DNA from 2 places in the Mycobacterium spongiae genome. Region 2 is predicted to be linked to the other one. Evidence: riboswitches for the same ligand, from Rfam matches in the RefSeq annotation. Region 2 holds a riboswitch; the other holds the start of a gene.
The links. A riboswitch is a leader RNA that binds a small molecule or an ion and turns the genes downstream of it on or off. The one in region 2 is predicted to bind glycine.
Positions count from the first base shown of each region.

Region 1: it holds a riboswitch for glycine, as region 2 does, so the genes downstream of both, gcvP (aminomethyl-transferring glycine dehydrogenase) here and glyA (serine hydroxymethyltransferase) in region 2, are expected to answer to the same signal.

Region 1 is NZ_CP046600.1:2,760,908-2,768,124, reverse strand. Features, by position in the region: gene F6B93_RS11225 (TetR/AcrR family transcriptional regulator) at 1-267, opposite strand, end outside; gene F6B93_RS11220 (haloalkane dehalogenase) at 449-1,327, shown strand; gene F6B93_RS11215 (DUF732 domain-containing protein) at 1,384-1,689, opposite strand; gene pstS (phosphate ABC transporter substrate-binding protein PstS) at 2,134-3,246, shown strand; gene gcvP (aminomethyl-transferring glycine dehydrogenase) at 3,287-6,136, opposite strand; glycine riboswitch at 6,360-6,458, opposite strand; gene F6B93_RS11200 (MerR family transcriptional regulator) at 6,553-7,185, opposite strand.
Region 2 is NZ_CP046600.1:226,364-233,580, reverse strand. Features, by position in the region: gene F6B93_RS00925 (N-acyl-D-amino-acid deacylase family protein) at 1-329, shown strand, start outside; gene F6B93_RS00920 (aromatic ring-hydroxylating oxygenase subunit alpha) at 340-1,683, shown strand; glycine riboswitch at 1,800-1,889, shown strand; gene glyA (serine hydroxymethyltransferase) at 2,253-3,530, shown strand; gene F6B93_RS00910 (L-serine ammonia-lyase) at 3,527-4,912, shown strand; gene F6B93_RS00905 (FAD-binding protein) at 5,013-6,623, shown strand; gene F6B93_RS00900 (SDR family NAD(P)-dependent oxidoreductase) at 6,655-7,217, opposite strand, start outside.

The sequences.
Region 1 (7,217 bases), 2.5 Mb from region 2:
ACGGGAATCGGTGGACGTCAGGCCTTCGTACAAGATGTCGATGATCACCGAAACTCGCTCATGCAACTGACCCGCCGAGACCGCGGGCGACGGTAACGCTTGGCAGCGCACCGCGGTACGGTGCAATACCGCGGCCCAGAATCCGTCAACGCCGCCGAATTGGTACTTGACCACTCCCCACGTGGCGCCGATTTCCTTGGCGATACGATTTGCTGACGCTGCCCCTGGATCGCCGGATGCCAACGACTGGAGTGCGGCCTCCAGCATACTTTCACGCGTCGCGAGGCCGCGCCGATTGGAGCGTCGCCGGTCCGCGTCCGCAGCTGTCACCCCAGGGATGCTAGTCCAAGGTTTGAGCGTGTTTGACCGCTATACGTGCGTGTCAGGCCCGCGGCCGCCGATCGCGACCATGGCGGCTAGCATCGGGAGCGCGATCATAAGGAGTGCCATGAGCCTCGAATTCACCCCGGATCCCCTGCTGTACCCGTTCGAGTCGCGCTGGTTCGACAGCTCACGCGGCCGGATCCACTTCATCGACGAGGGCCCCACGAGCGCCACAGGCCCGCCGATCCTGTTCTGCCACGGCAACCCGACCTGGAGCTTCCTGTACCGGGACATCATCGCGGCGTTGCGGGACCGCTTCCGCTGTATCGCGCCCGATTATCTCGGTTTTGGGCTTTCGGAGCGGCCCTCGGGATTCGGATACACGATCGAAGAGCACGCGCGGGTTGTCGGCGAGTTTGTCGATCACCTTGGCCTCGACGGCTACCTGACGATGGGCCAGGACTGGGGTGGACCGGTCAGCATGGCGGTCGCGGTGGAGCGCGCCGATCGAGTGCGCGGCGTCGTGTTGGGCAACACGTGGTTCTGGCCCACGGACGCGCTGACCATGAAGGCGTTCAGCAAGGTGATGTCCAGCCCGCCTTTGCAGTACGCGATTCTGCAGCGCAACTTCTTCGTGGAGCGACTGATACCGGTCGGAACCCAACACCAACTCAGCTCGGCAGTCATGGAGCACTACCGAGCGGTGCAGCCCAACCCTGCAGCCCGAGTGGGCGTAGCCGAAATGCCGAAACAGATACTGGCCGCCAGACCCCTCCTTCAGCGGCTGGCCCGGGAGGTACCAGCGACGCTGGGCGCCAAACGCACCCTGCTGATTTGGGGAATGAAGGACTTCGCATTCAAACCCGGACCCATGATCCCGCGGATGCGCGCGACATTCCCCGATCATGTCCTGGTCGAACTGCCCGACGCCAAGCACTTCATCCAGGAAGATGCCCCCGACCGGATCGCCACGGCAATCGTCGATCGGTTCGGCACCGTCTAGCCGGCCACGGCAACCCTAACCAGATCGCTGCGGCGGCACGCCGCTCTCCCGGGGGCCTAGCCGGTGGGAATCTCGGCCTTGTGCCGTGGGCAGTACGCGTCGATGCTCGCGCCGACGAAGAAGCCGGAGTGATACGCGGGCATGCTGCTGCTCAGCAACACGTCACGCACCACATCTCCTGGGCTCAGGCCGTTGTCCAGTTTCACGCAGACAACATGACCAGCCTGGATAGCGTGTGAGGTAGAGATGTGGTCGGTAATGCCCTCCGACCGCAGCGTTGCCAGAAAATTGTCGTCGATGGTGTCGGCCTGTGCTGTTGCCAGTGGTATGAGAAGGCCAATCCATGCGACCGCCATAGCCATAAAAAGGCGGTTAACCATGTGGGGTGCCCCCTGAAGCTGAAGTGAGATGTCGTGCCGAAGGGCGATGTCGTGTGGACGCCAATACGCCGCCGACGCTGGCGGTTCGGCTACTAGTCCAATTTTGGCGGGCACCATGCCTGCGGTTCCAGGTTGGTCGGTAGTTGTACATGTTTTGTTCACATGCCAGCCAACTGGGAGCCGGCACGGATTATGGTAAACAATCCCGGTGCCGGCCGCGCGGCGAAGGCCCCTCGGGCGGCCCCGGACCGCACGGAGTACCGGTTGGCGCTGCGGCGGCCGTGATTGGTTCCAGTTCACTATCAGGACGCCGCGATGTCACCGGCCATTAAGGTCCGGTGCGCCTATGCTGCAGTAGTGTTGCACCCTGCTGACGGCGGTCCTAGTTCCGCTTTCGATCAGGGGAACTAGTTCAAAGGAACTCCATTGAAGATCAACCGATTTAGCGCCCTGCCAGGTTGTCTGGTTACGGCTGCGCTGGTGCTGTCGGCCTGCAACAGCGACAACAAGGCAAGCGAACCAAGTGTGTCGACGGGCGCTTTGTCGGCGAGTGTGAGTTGCGGCGGAACGAAGACGCTCACCGCCAGCGGGTCGACGGCCCAGGCCAACGCGATGGTTCGGTTCGTCGAAGCCTTCGAGCACGCTTGTGCGGGGCATAGGCTGAATTACACGGCCAACGGGTCGGGCGCCGGCATCGCCGACTTCACGGGCAACACGACCGATTTTGGTGGCTCGGACTCGCCGTTGATCCCGGAGGAGTACGCCGCTGCCCAGCAGCGCTGCGGTTCGCCGGCGTGGAACCTGCCGGTGGTGTTCGGACCGGTCGCCATTACCTACAACGTCGACGGCGTGACCGCATTGACCCTCGACGGTCGCACGGCCGCGAAGATCTTCAACGGTGGCATTACCACCTGGAACGATCCTGCGATCCAGGCGTTGAATTCCGGTGTCACCTTGCCCGCTGATCCCATTCGTGTCGTGTTCCGTAGCGATCTGTCCGGGACCACGGATAACTTCCAGCGATACCTCGACACCGCTGGCGACGGTGCGTGGGGTAAGGGCGCCGGAAAGACGTTCAGCGGCGGTGTCGGCTCCGGCGCCTTGGGCAACGCCGGCGCCGCCTCGGCTGTCAAAGGCACCCCGGGATCGATCAGCTACACCGAATGGTCCTTCGCCCAGCAAGAACAGCTGGACATGGCCAAGATCATCACGTCAGCGGGTCCGGATCCGGTGACGATCAGCACCGAGTCGGTGGCGAAGACGATTGCCTCGGCGGGGATCATCAACAAAGGCAACGACCTCGTCCTCGACACCATCTCGTTCTACCGGCCAAGCGAGTCCGGCTCCTACCCGATCGTGCTCGCGGTCTATGAGATTGTGTGCTCGAAGTATCCAGATCCCGAGGTCGGCGCGGCGGTAAAGGCCTTCCTGCAAAGCACCATCGGCGCAGGCCAGGATGGTTTGGCGGAGCACGGGTATGTGCCTATTCCGGAGTCGTTCAATTCGCGTTTGTCGACCGCGGTGAACGCAATCTCGTGATCAACCTCCGGCGTGGTAGGTCCCTGGGCCAGGCGATAACTCAGGCGAAAGCCTCCAACGGCGGGCACGAGCAAATCAGGTTGCGATCGCCGTGGGCGCCGTCGATGCGACGCACAGCGGGCCAGACCTTGGGCCGAAACGCTGCGCCGAGCGGGTAAGCGGCCTCCTCACGGGTGTAGGCGTGATTCCAGTCGGAGACCACCAGGCATTCGGCGGTGTGCGGAGCACCGCGCAGCGGATTGTCGTCTGCGGGCCATTGCCCCGAGCCGACTCGATCGATCTCGGCACGGATGCCGATCATGGCATCGCAGAAGGCGTCCACCTCGGCCAGGCTTTCGCTCTCGGTGGGCTCGACCATCAGCGTGCCGGCAACCGGGAAGCTCATGGTTGGAGCATGAAATCCGTAATCCGCTAGACGTTTCGCGACGTCGTCGACGGTCACACCGGTCGACTTCGTGATACCGCGCAGATCCAGGATGCATTCGTGGGCGACCATGCCATTCTCGCCCGTGTAGAGCACCGGGAAGTACTCGTCGAGGCGACGCGCGATGTAGTTCGCCGACGTAATCGCGGTCAACGATGCCTTCCGCAGCCCTTCAGCGCCCATCATCCGCAGGTAGGCCCAGGTGATCGGCAGAATTGACGCCGACCCATACGGTGCCGAAGCCACCGGATGACCGTGCGGCAGTTCCGGAGCAAACGGGTGCCCCGGCAGGAACGGGGCCAAATGCGAGCGCACCCCGATCGGTCCGACGCCGGGCCCGCCACCACCGTGCGGAATGCAGAACGTCTTGTGCAGGTTCAGGTGGCTGACGTCGCCGCCGAACTTGCCCGGCCGGGCCAGTCCGACCAACGCGTTGAGGTTGGCACCATCGACGTATACCTGGCCGCCGGCGTCGTGCACCGCGGCGCAGATGTCGGCGATGTCGTGCTCGTATACCCCGTGAGTGGACGGGTAGGTGATCATCAAGGCAGAAAGCCGGTCGCGGTGTTGGTCGACTTTGGCGCGCAGCTCGTCGAGATCGACATCGCCGTTGTCATGGCAGCCCACCACGACCACCCGCATCCCAGCCAACGCCGCCGAAGCCGCGTTGGTGCCATGGGCGCTCGACGGGATCAGGCAAACATCCCGGTGCGGTTCGCCCCGGCTGGCGTGATACTCGTGGATCGCCAACAAGCCGGCGTACTCGCCCTGCGATCCGGCGTTGGGTTGCACCGAAACCGCGTCGTACCCAGTGAGCAGAACCAACCAGCTCTCCAGATCAGCAATGAGCTTGCGCAGTCCCGGAGTGTCAGCTGCCGGCGCGAAAGGATGCTGACTCGCGAATTCCGGCCACGTAATCGACTCCATCTCCGCGGCGGCGTTCAGCTTCATCGTGCACGAGCCAAGCGGAATCATGCTGCGGTCCAACGCAATATCTTTGTCTGCGAGCGCACGAAGGTAGCGCATCATCGACGTCTCGGTGCGGTATTGCGTAAACGCGGGGTGCGTCAGGAACTCCGATGTGCGCGTTGCGATATCCGGGCCCTCGAAGCTGTCGGGAGCCGGTGTCGCCGCAAATGCCGACAGGACGGCCGCAACGTGGTCGTCGGTGGTCGTTTCGTCGCAGGCGACGCCAATGTGGTCGTCATCGACGCGCCACACATTGATGCCGCGTTCTTTGGCGGCGGCCTGAACGTGCAGTGCCCGGCCGGGCACCCTGGCGAGTACGGTGTCGAAAAACGCCGAGTGCACCACCTCGACGCCGGCGCTGGCCAGACCGGCCGCCACGTTACGTGCGTGGGAATGCACCTGCCGCGCGATAGCAGTCAGACCGTCGGCGCCGTGGTAGCTGGCGTACATCGCGGCCATCACCGCCAGCAGCGCCTGCGCGGTACAGATGTTGCTGGTGGCCTTGTCGCGGCGGATGTGCTGCTCGCGAGTCTGCAGCGCCAAGCGGTACGCGCTCGTGCCGTCGCTGTCGACGGATATACCGACCAGGCGGCCGGGAAGCTGGCGGGCATGCTTGTCGTGCACCGCCAAATATCCAGCGTGCGGGCCGCCGAATCCCATTGGGACACCGAACCGTTGCGTGGTGCCGAACGCGACATCGGCGCCGATCTCGCCGGGCGGCGTCAGCAAGGTCAGCGCCAACAAGTCCGCCCCGATGGCAACCAGTGCGCCGCGGTCGTGGGCCTGCTCCACCAGCGCCGACCAGTCCGTGATGCGGCCGCTGGCGCCGGGTAGCTGCGTGATGACACCGAAAAACTCGCCGGCGGGCAGACCCTCGCGCAGGTCGGCCGTGACGATCTCGATGCCCAGCGGCTGGGCGCGAGTAGCCAACACTGCCGCCGTCTGGGTGAACAGGTCGGCGTCGACCGCCAGCCGGTTCGCCGAGCCCCGAGCCGCGCGGTGCATCAATGTCATGGCTTCGGCGGCCGCGGTGCCCTCGTCGAGCATCGATGCGTTTGCGATCTCGAAGCCGGTGAGATCACTGACCATGGTTTGGAAATTCAGCAGCGCTTCCAACCGACCTTGACTGATCTCGGGTTGATAGGGGGTGTAGGCCGTGTACCAGCCCGGGTTCTCCAACACGTTGCGCACCAGCACGGCGGGGGTAATCGTGTCGTAGTAGCCCTGCCCGATCATCGACGCCGCAACGGTGTTGGCGTCGGCCAGCTCCCGCAGCTCGGCCAAGGCTTCGGCTTCGCTAGCGGCCGGCGGGAGCCCGTCGAGCCCCGGGGCGGCGCCGGTGGCGGTGAGGGTATCGAGGATGCCCGCCGGGACTGCCTTGGCTGCCAGGTCATCAAGCGAGTCGACGCCGATGACCGCGAGCATGGTTGCGATGGCCCGGCTGTCAAGGCCGATGTGGCGGTCTTGGAAGCTCGGCTGGCTGGGGGTCGTGTTCAGTTCGGGCACTCCGGACTCCTGAGGTTGGGTGGAGCCGCAACGTCCTCGGGATTCGGGCGGCCCGCCGTGTCGCCGAGTTTGACGTTGTGGTCCTCTCCCTCTGTCGTCCACCCGAGTCGGGCGCCTGAGAGATTCGACAACCGGTTCACCGCAACGGAATACGGCTGCCTTTCCCCATGGGCGGGTGAACCGACGGATCGGCTCACCGCTTTCCAGAGGCATCGGGGCCCGCGCGGTCCGGGGTGCCTGAGAGGTTGACGGAGAGGTGTTGCTCCTTCGGCGTCCGTAACTGGCGGTCACGGAACTCTCCCGCACGTGGGCGATGCGCATCCGAGTTTACCCGGATTACCTGGGCGGAGACTAATCGAGGTGGGCGAGTCCGTCCGGCCGGCACGGTGACCGTACGCGGCACGCCGCTAGCCGATCTTGCGGTCGCGATTCTTGCGTCGGGAAGCGAGTTCGTCTTCCGGTGTCGCGATCGACTCGCCGCCGTCAGCGCGCTCCCCGCGGAAGTCGGCGATAACGCCGGTCAGCTCACGCATCGCGCCGGACACAGCGATGCCGAAGACTCCCTGTCCACCCTGCAGCAGGTCGACAACTTCCTCGGCCGACGTGCACTCGTAGACGGTTGTGCCGTCGGAGAACAAAGTGATGTTGGCCAGATCCTCGACGCCGCGCTGACGCAGGTGATCGACGGCGACCCGGATGTTGTGCAGCGAGATACCGGTATCGAGCAATCGTTTGACGATCTTGAGAACCAGGATGTCCTTGAAGGAGTAGAGCCGCTGACTGCCGGAGCCTGCGGCACTGCGGATCGACGGGACCACCAGCGATGTGCGTGCCCAGTAGTCCAGCTGGCGGTAGGTGATTCCGGCGATCTGGCACGCGCTCGGTCCGCGGTAGCCGACCAGCTCATCGGGAACGGAGTCGTCAGGGAAGAGTCCCGGCTGCATCGGCTGGCTCGATGGGGTGACGCCGTGGGGGCCGGTGGCAGCGGAATCGGGGTGGTCAGCAAGGTCCAGCTGGTCTTGGCGTGGCTGCTCGCTCACGTTGCTTCCTCTCGCCGATCGCGCGCTTGTCA
Region 2 (7,217 bases):
TGACGCACTGGGCACGCGACCGCAGCCGCGGAGAAAGACTGTCGCTGGAATATGTGATCCGCAAGCAGTCCCGCGATACGGCTGAGCTGTTCGGTCTCACCGACCGCGGCACCATCGAAACGGGTAAGAAGGCCGACATCAACGTCATCGACCTGGACGCGCTGACGCTGCACCCCGCGACCATGGCCTACGACCTACCGGCTGGCGGCCACCGGATCCTGCAGCGCGCAAGCGGATATGCGGCGACAATCGTCGGCGGAACCCTCACTCGCCGCGACGACGTCGACACCCGGGCACGTCCCGGGCGTCTGGTGCGCGGAGCGCGCTAGGAACCCGCCGATGAGCGATTCTCCCAGCCCTGGCCATCGGCTACCCACCCACGACGAGGACGCCATCGGCACCCCGCCGCCGTGCCCCACCCTGATACCGGCCGACCGCTACTACTGTCCGCAGTTCGCCGCGCTCGAGATCGAACGGATGTGGCCGAAGGTGTGGCAGATCGCCTGCACGGTCGACCACGTCGCTGCATCGGGTGACTACTTCGAGTACCGGTGCGGCCCCTACGGGGTGGTGATCGTGCGCGATGACCCCGATTCTCCAGACGGCGGGCTGCGGGCATTCCAGAATGTGTGCCGCCATCGCGGCAACTCACTGTGCGTGGGCTCGGGTTCGGGACTGCACGAGCTCAAGTGCGGCTATCACGGGTGGACCTGGGACTTGGCCGGCACACTCAAGCGGGTGCCGAACCGCAAGGGCTTCGGTTCGCTGCGGTTGTCCGACTTCCCGCTGTTCCCAGTCAGAGTCGAGACCTGGGCGGGGCTGGTATTCGTCAATCTCGACGTCAACGCGATGCCGTTGATCGAGTACCTGGAGGCAGTGCCCGACGACATCGCTTGGTGCAATCTGGACGAATTCCGTTGCTATGCCACACTCACCGTTGCTGTCGACGCCAACTGGAAGACGATCGCCGACGGCTACAGCGAGACCTACCATATCGCTACGTTGCATCCCGAGCTGCTGCGCTGCGTCGACGATATTCATGCACCACAACAGATTTGGGGACACACCGGTAAGTCCGATCAGCCCTACGGAGTGCCGAGCCCACGATTCAACGGCACCCTGACCGATGAAGAGGTGTGGAACGCTTACGTCGACACCCAAGGCGCGCTCATGGGCGCGAACAAGGGTGCTCCGTTCCCCGCCGACGAACGGCAGGCCGGCCAGACGGTTGCTGACATGATCGCGGCACGCACCCGGGAATTTGCCGCGGGTCGCGGCGTCGATCTTGGCTGGGCCGATACCGATCGGATTACCCGGTTGCACCAATACAACGTCTTCCCCAACATGACCCTGCTTGCCAACGCGGACCACCTGACGATCATGTGCTCCCGTCCCGGACCGGACCCCGATCACGGCGAGCTGGTGTTGTTCCTGATGACGCGGCTGCCGCCGGGCGCGCCGCACAACAAGCCAACTGATGTCCGCGTGGACGCCGCGGCCGCCGAACCCGGCGTAGTGCTGTCTCAGGACATCCGGGTACTCCCGGGGGTGCAGCGCGGCCTGCGTCAGCCGGGCTTCTCCCATCTTGTGCTCTCCGCCGAGGAGCGGCGCGTGATCAACATGCACCGAAACCTCGAGCGCTACCTCGACCTGCCCGAGACCTACCCGACTCCGCGCGGATGACCGGCGGCGCCATCCTCCCGTGATCGACGTCACTACGACAAAGAACGGGCGTGACAAGGTGGCCGGTCTGTGGGTAAATTCACAGCCGATCACAATCGAATAGCACGACCAGCCACTGACGCGATGCGGGAGAACCTCGATTCGAGGCGCCGTAGGAGCAAACTCCTCCCCGGGAATCTCTCAGGCCCCAGTACCGCACCGCCGAGGCAACTCTGGAGACAAGGGACGGTCACGTTCGACCATCCCCGACCGAAGGTGTACGACGTCGCCGTAGTGCGACGCCACAGACTCTCAGGTTTCAGGACAGAGCGGGGAGGGAGCAACCAGCCCGGCGCCGCCGGGCTAATGGAACGGAGTTGCCCCTTGTTGCTGACCTTCTACCCCCTGATCGACACTCTCGCCCGATTTGGTCGGGCGGGGCGTCACCGCGCGATCGAACGATCGACCAAGCCGCCCGCAGTCCAATCCAGCCGATCACCGGCCTGCCCGCAGACCACCCCGGCGCGGCTGCGCCACACCCGCCGACCGGTGATCGCCGACGTGCACGCCCGCCAGAACGGAATGAACCGATGAACACCCTGAATCAAGCCCTAGCCACCTTCGATCCCGACATCGCGGCCCTGATCGATAGCGAGCTGCGCCGCCAGGAAACCGGTCTGGAGATGATCGCTTCGGAGAACTATGCACCGCTGTCGGTGATGCAGGCCCAGGGATCCGTCTTGACCAACAAGTACGCCGAGGGCTACCCGGGCCGGCGCTACTACGGCGGCTGCGAATACGTCGATGGTGTCGAACAGCTGGCCATCGACCGCGTCAAAGCCCTCTTCGGCGCCGAATACGCCAACGTCCAACCACATTCGGGCGCCACCGCAAACGCCGCCACCATGCACGCCCTGATAACGCCCGGCGACACCATTCTGGGATTGTCGTTGGCCCACGGCGGTCATCTCACCCACGGGATGCGCATCAACTTCTCCGGCAAGCTGTACAAGGTCGCTGCCTACGAGGTGTCGCAATCGGACTACCTCATCGACATGGACGCTGTTGCCGAAGCCGCCCGTCAACACCGGCCCGCGATGATCATCGCCGGCTGGTCGGCCTACCCTCGCCACCTGGACTTCGCCCGGTTCCGCGCCATCGCCGACGAAGTGGACGCCGTGCTGATGGTCGACATGGCACACTTCGCCGGCCTGGTCGCCACTGGGTTGCACCCCAGCCCTGTGCCGCACGCCCACGTCGTCACCTCGACCACGCACAAGACACTGGGCGGGCCGCGCGGCGGCATCATCTTGTCCAACGACGCCGCCATCGCCAAGAAAATCAACTCCGCGGTGTTCCCCGGGCAGCAGGGTGGGCCACTCGAGCATGTCATCGCCGCCAAAGCCACCGCATTCAAGATGGCCGCAGAACCGGAATTCGCGCAACGACAACAACGTTGCCTCGACGGCGCGCGCATCGTCGCCGACCGGCTGAACCAGCCCGACGTCGCCGCGCGGGGCATCACGGTGCTGACGGGGGGCACGGATGTGCATCTGGTCCTGGTCGACCTGCGCAACGCCGAACTCGACGGCCAGCAGGCCGAAGACCGGTTGGCCGCGGTCGATATCACCGTCAACCGCAACGCGGTGCCGTTCGACCCCCGGCCCCCGATGGTGACCTCGGGGCTGCGAATCGGCACCGCCGCGCTCGCGTCACGCGGCTTCTCCGACAGCGACTTCCGCACCGTGGCCGATCTCATCGCGACGGCGCTGACGGCCACCGACGACGACCAGCTGGGTTCGCTGCGCGCGCAGGTCCAACAGCTGGCCGCCCAGTACCCGCTCTACCCGGAGCTGAGCCGGACATGACCATCAGTGTTTTTGACCTCTTTACAGTCGGCATCGGACCATCCAGTTCCCACACCGTGGGGCCGATGCGCGCGGCAAATCAGTTCGTCGCCGGCTTGCGTGATCGCGGACAAACAGAACAGGTCTGCGCGGTGCGGGTGGAACTGTTCGGCTCGCTGGCTGCCACCGGCGCCGGCCACGGGACCATGTCGGCGGTCTTGCTGGGGTTAGAAGGCTGCCGGCCGGAAACGATTACCACCGAGCACAAGGAGCGCCGTCTCGCCGAGATCGCCAGCTCCGGCATGACCCTGATCGACGGCATTATTCCGGTGGAGTTGACCGAGGGCGATATCGAGTTGCACCCGGACGTCGTGCTGCCCACGCATCCCAACGGGATGACGCTTTCTGCCAGTACCTCCAGCGGCGACACGTTGGCTATCGAGACGTACTTCTCTGTCGGCGGAGGTTTCGTCGTCACCGAACAGTCCAGCCAGACCGGCGACGAGCGATCGTGCTCCTTTGACCTCCCCTATCGGTCCGCTCAGGAGCTGCTCGACATCTGTGATCGGCTCGACGTCTCGATTAGCGAGGTGGCACTGCGCAACGAAGCAAGCGGCCGCGCCGAATACGAGGTCCGGAGCGGGCTGCTGCACCTGCGCGACGTGATGGTCGAGTGCGAACAACGCAGCATCACCCGCGACGGGTTGCTTCCGGGCAGCCTCGCCGTGCGGCGCCGGGCAAAGGTCTGGTATGAGCGGTTGAACACCGAAGACCCGCACCGCAAACCGGAATTCGCGGAGGATTGGGTCAATCTGGTGGCGCTGGCGGTCAATGAGGAGAATGCCTCCGGTGGCCGCATCGTCACCGCGCCCACCAACGGCGCCGCCGGCATCGTGCCGGCCGTGCTGCACTATGCCACGCACTACACGCCGGCCGGCGCCGCAGACCCCGACGACGTGGCGGTCCGATTCCTGCTCACCGCAGGTGCCATCGGATCCCTGTTCAAGGAGCGAGCATCGATCTCGGGCGCCGAGGTCGGCTGTCAGGGCGAAGTCGGCTCCGCGGCCGCCATGGCCGCTGCCGGATTAGCTGAGATCCTCGGCGGCACACCACAGCAGGTCGAGAACGCCGCCGAAATTGCCATGGAACACAGCCTGGGGCTGACGTGCGACCCCATCGCGGGGCTGGTGCAGATCCCGTGCATCGAACGCAACGCGATTTCCGCGGGCAAAGCCATCAACGCGGCGCGAATGGCAATGCGCGGGGATGGTATCCACCGCGTCACCCTCGATCAGGTCATCGACACCATGCGCACCACCGGCGCCGACATGCATACCAAGTACAAAGAAACCGCCACTGGAGGTCTCGCGATCAACGTCGCGGTCAACATCATCGAGTGCTGACCGGCTATCGGATGTCGTCCGGCCGGCGCAGCCACGTTCGACACGTGGACACCTGTTACAGTCACGCCCGCAGGAGACCAACCCGGATTGGGGTGTTGGCATGACTCACGACAGGTCGGCGCACTTCGCCGAATCCGCCGACGTAGTGGTGATCGGTTTTGGCGCTGCGGGCGCATGCGCGGCCCTTGCCGCACGCGAACGCGGAGCCGAGGTCGTCGCGCTCGATCGGGCGAATGGTGGTGGTGCGACAGCGATATCCGGCGGGATCATCTACGCGGGTGGCGGCACGGCAGTTCAACGACAGGCCGGTGTGGAGGACAGCTTCGAGCAAATGCTGACCTACCTGCGCCTGGAGGTGGGCGACGCAGTCAGCCAACAGACTCTGGAATCGTTCGTCGGCGGCAGCCCCGAAATGATCGACTGGCTGTCCAGCTACGGCGTGCCGTTCGACCCCAGCCTGTGTCCGTACAAGACATCATTTCCGAACAATCACTACTACCTGTATCACTCGGGCAGCGAGAACGCCGGCGCGTTCCGCTCCCACACCCCGCCCGTCCAACGTGGACATCGGGTCAAGGGAAAAGGCACCTCCGGTAAGAAGCTGTACCAGCCGCTGGCCAACTCTGCGCTCGGCCTCGGCGTTCAGCTCTACCCTCAGACCACCGCAACCAAGCTGGTCCAGGACCCCTCCGGTCGAGTCACCGGAGTGGAGGCGATGACGATGCACTACGCGCCACAGCGCATACAGCGCATCTATGCGGCGCTGGCAGCGGTGTCAACCAAGCCCGGCATCTACTACCCCCCGCTGCGCCGCCAGCTAGAGCGCCGCCTCAGGATGCTCGAGCGACGCTACGCCCAACCGGTCCGGATCTCCGCGCGGCGGGCAGTGATCATCTGCGCTGGCGGTTTCATCGGCAACACCGAGTGGATCGAACGCTACGCCCCGAGGTACCGGACCGGACTTCAATTGGGTACCACTGGCGACGATGGAAGCGGCATCGCGCTGGCACAAAGCGTAGGAGCCGTCACCGACCGCATGGACAACGTTTCGGCATGGCGCTTCATCACCCCGCCGAGCGCATTCATCAGCGCCATCATCGTCGATGGGGACGGCAACCGAGTCATCGACGAGAGTCGATACGGCGCGGCCGTGGGGCAAGCATTGGTCAAAGACCACGACGGCACCGGATGGCTGCTCGCCGATGCCGCGTTGATGCGAGAAGCTCGGCGGCAGATGATCAAGCAGCCGTTGTGGTTTCAGCGCGCCCAATCCGCGGCGCTGATGCTGGCCGACTCGGTCAAAGCCCAGACGATACCCGGGGTTGCGCAGGCGGCTGGTATCGATCCTGATGGCCTGGTGGCCACGGTCGAGGCGCACAACAACGCCGTCGATGCTGGGGCAGCGGACCCTGCCGGAAAACCCGCCGAATTTGTCCGTCGGATAACCCAGCCCCCGTACACCTTGCTGAACATTTCGGTTCGGCCCAGCCTGCTCAACCCCACACCGATGCTTACCCTCGGTGGCGTACAAGTCGATGAAGGCACCGGCGCGGTCGTCAACGAATCCGGCGCTCGGATTCCAGGCTTGTTCAGTGCTGGACGCACCGCAATCGGAATCTGCTCCAACTCCTACGTCAGCGGACTCTCGATCGCCGATTGCGTGTTCGCCGGTCGCCGCGCCGGGGCACATGCCGCCACCGACTCGTTGTGATCCAACCGGCTCGCTTGTGATCCAACCGGCGTCAACCGACCGGATAGCTCACCCCGGTAAGTTCCTCAGAGACCGCCCACAGTCGTCGCTGCAGGTCGGTGTCGTGCGACTGGGCGCTGGATGCCACGACTTTCGGATGGCCCCGAACCTCGCCGAAGCCGTCGGGTCCAAAGTACTGTCCGCCACTCACGGCCGGGTCGGTGGCGGCGCGCAAGGTGGGTAAGGCGCCCAACTCGGCGCTTTGCATCAATCGCCCTAGCACCGGGGCAGCCGCGGCGAGCATCCTGGGCAGATTGCGGGCCAGTTCGGTGTTGGAACCGCCCGGGTGCGCGGCAACCGCGATTGTGGTGCCGCCCGCGGCCAGCCGGCGCTGCAGCTCGTAGGTGAACAGCAGATTGGCGAGCTTGGACTGGCCGTAGGCGCCGACCCGGCTGTAACTGCGCTCCCAGTGAAGATCGTCGAAGTGAATGGCTGCACGAATGCGGTGTCCGATGCTGCTGACCGTGACCACTCGGGATCCAGCGACTGGCAGCAACCGATCCAGCAGCAGCCCGGTCAACGCAAAGTGACCCACGTGATTGGTACCGAACTGCA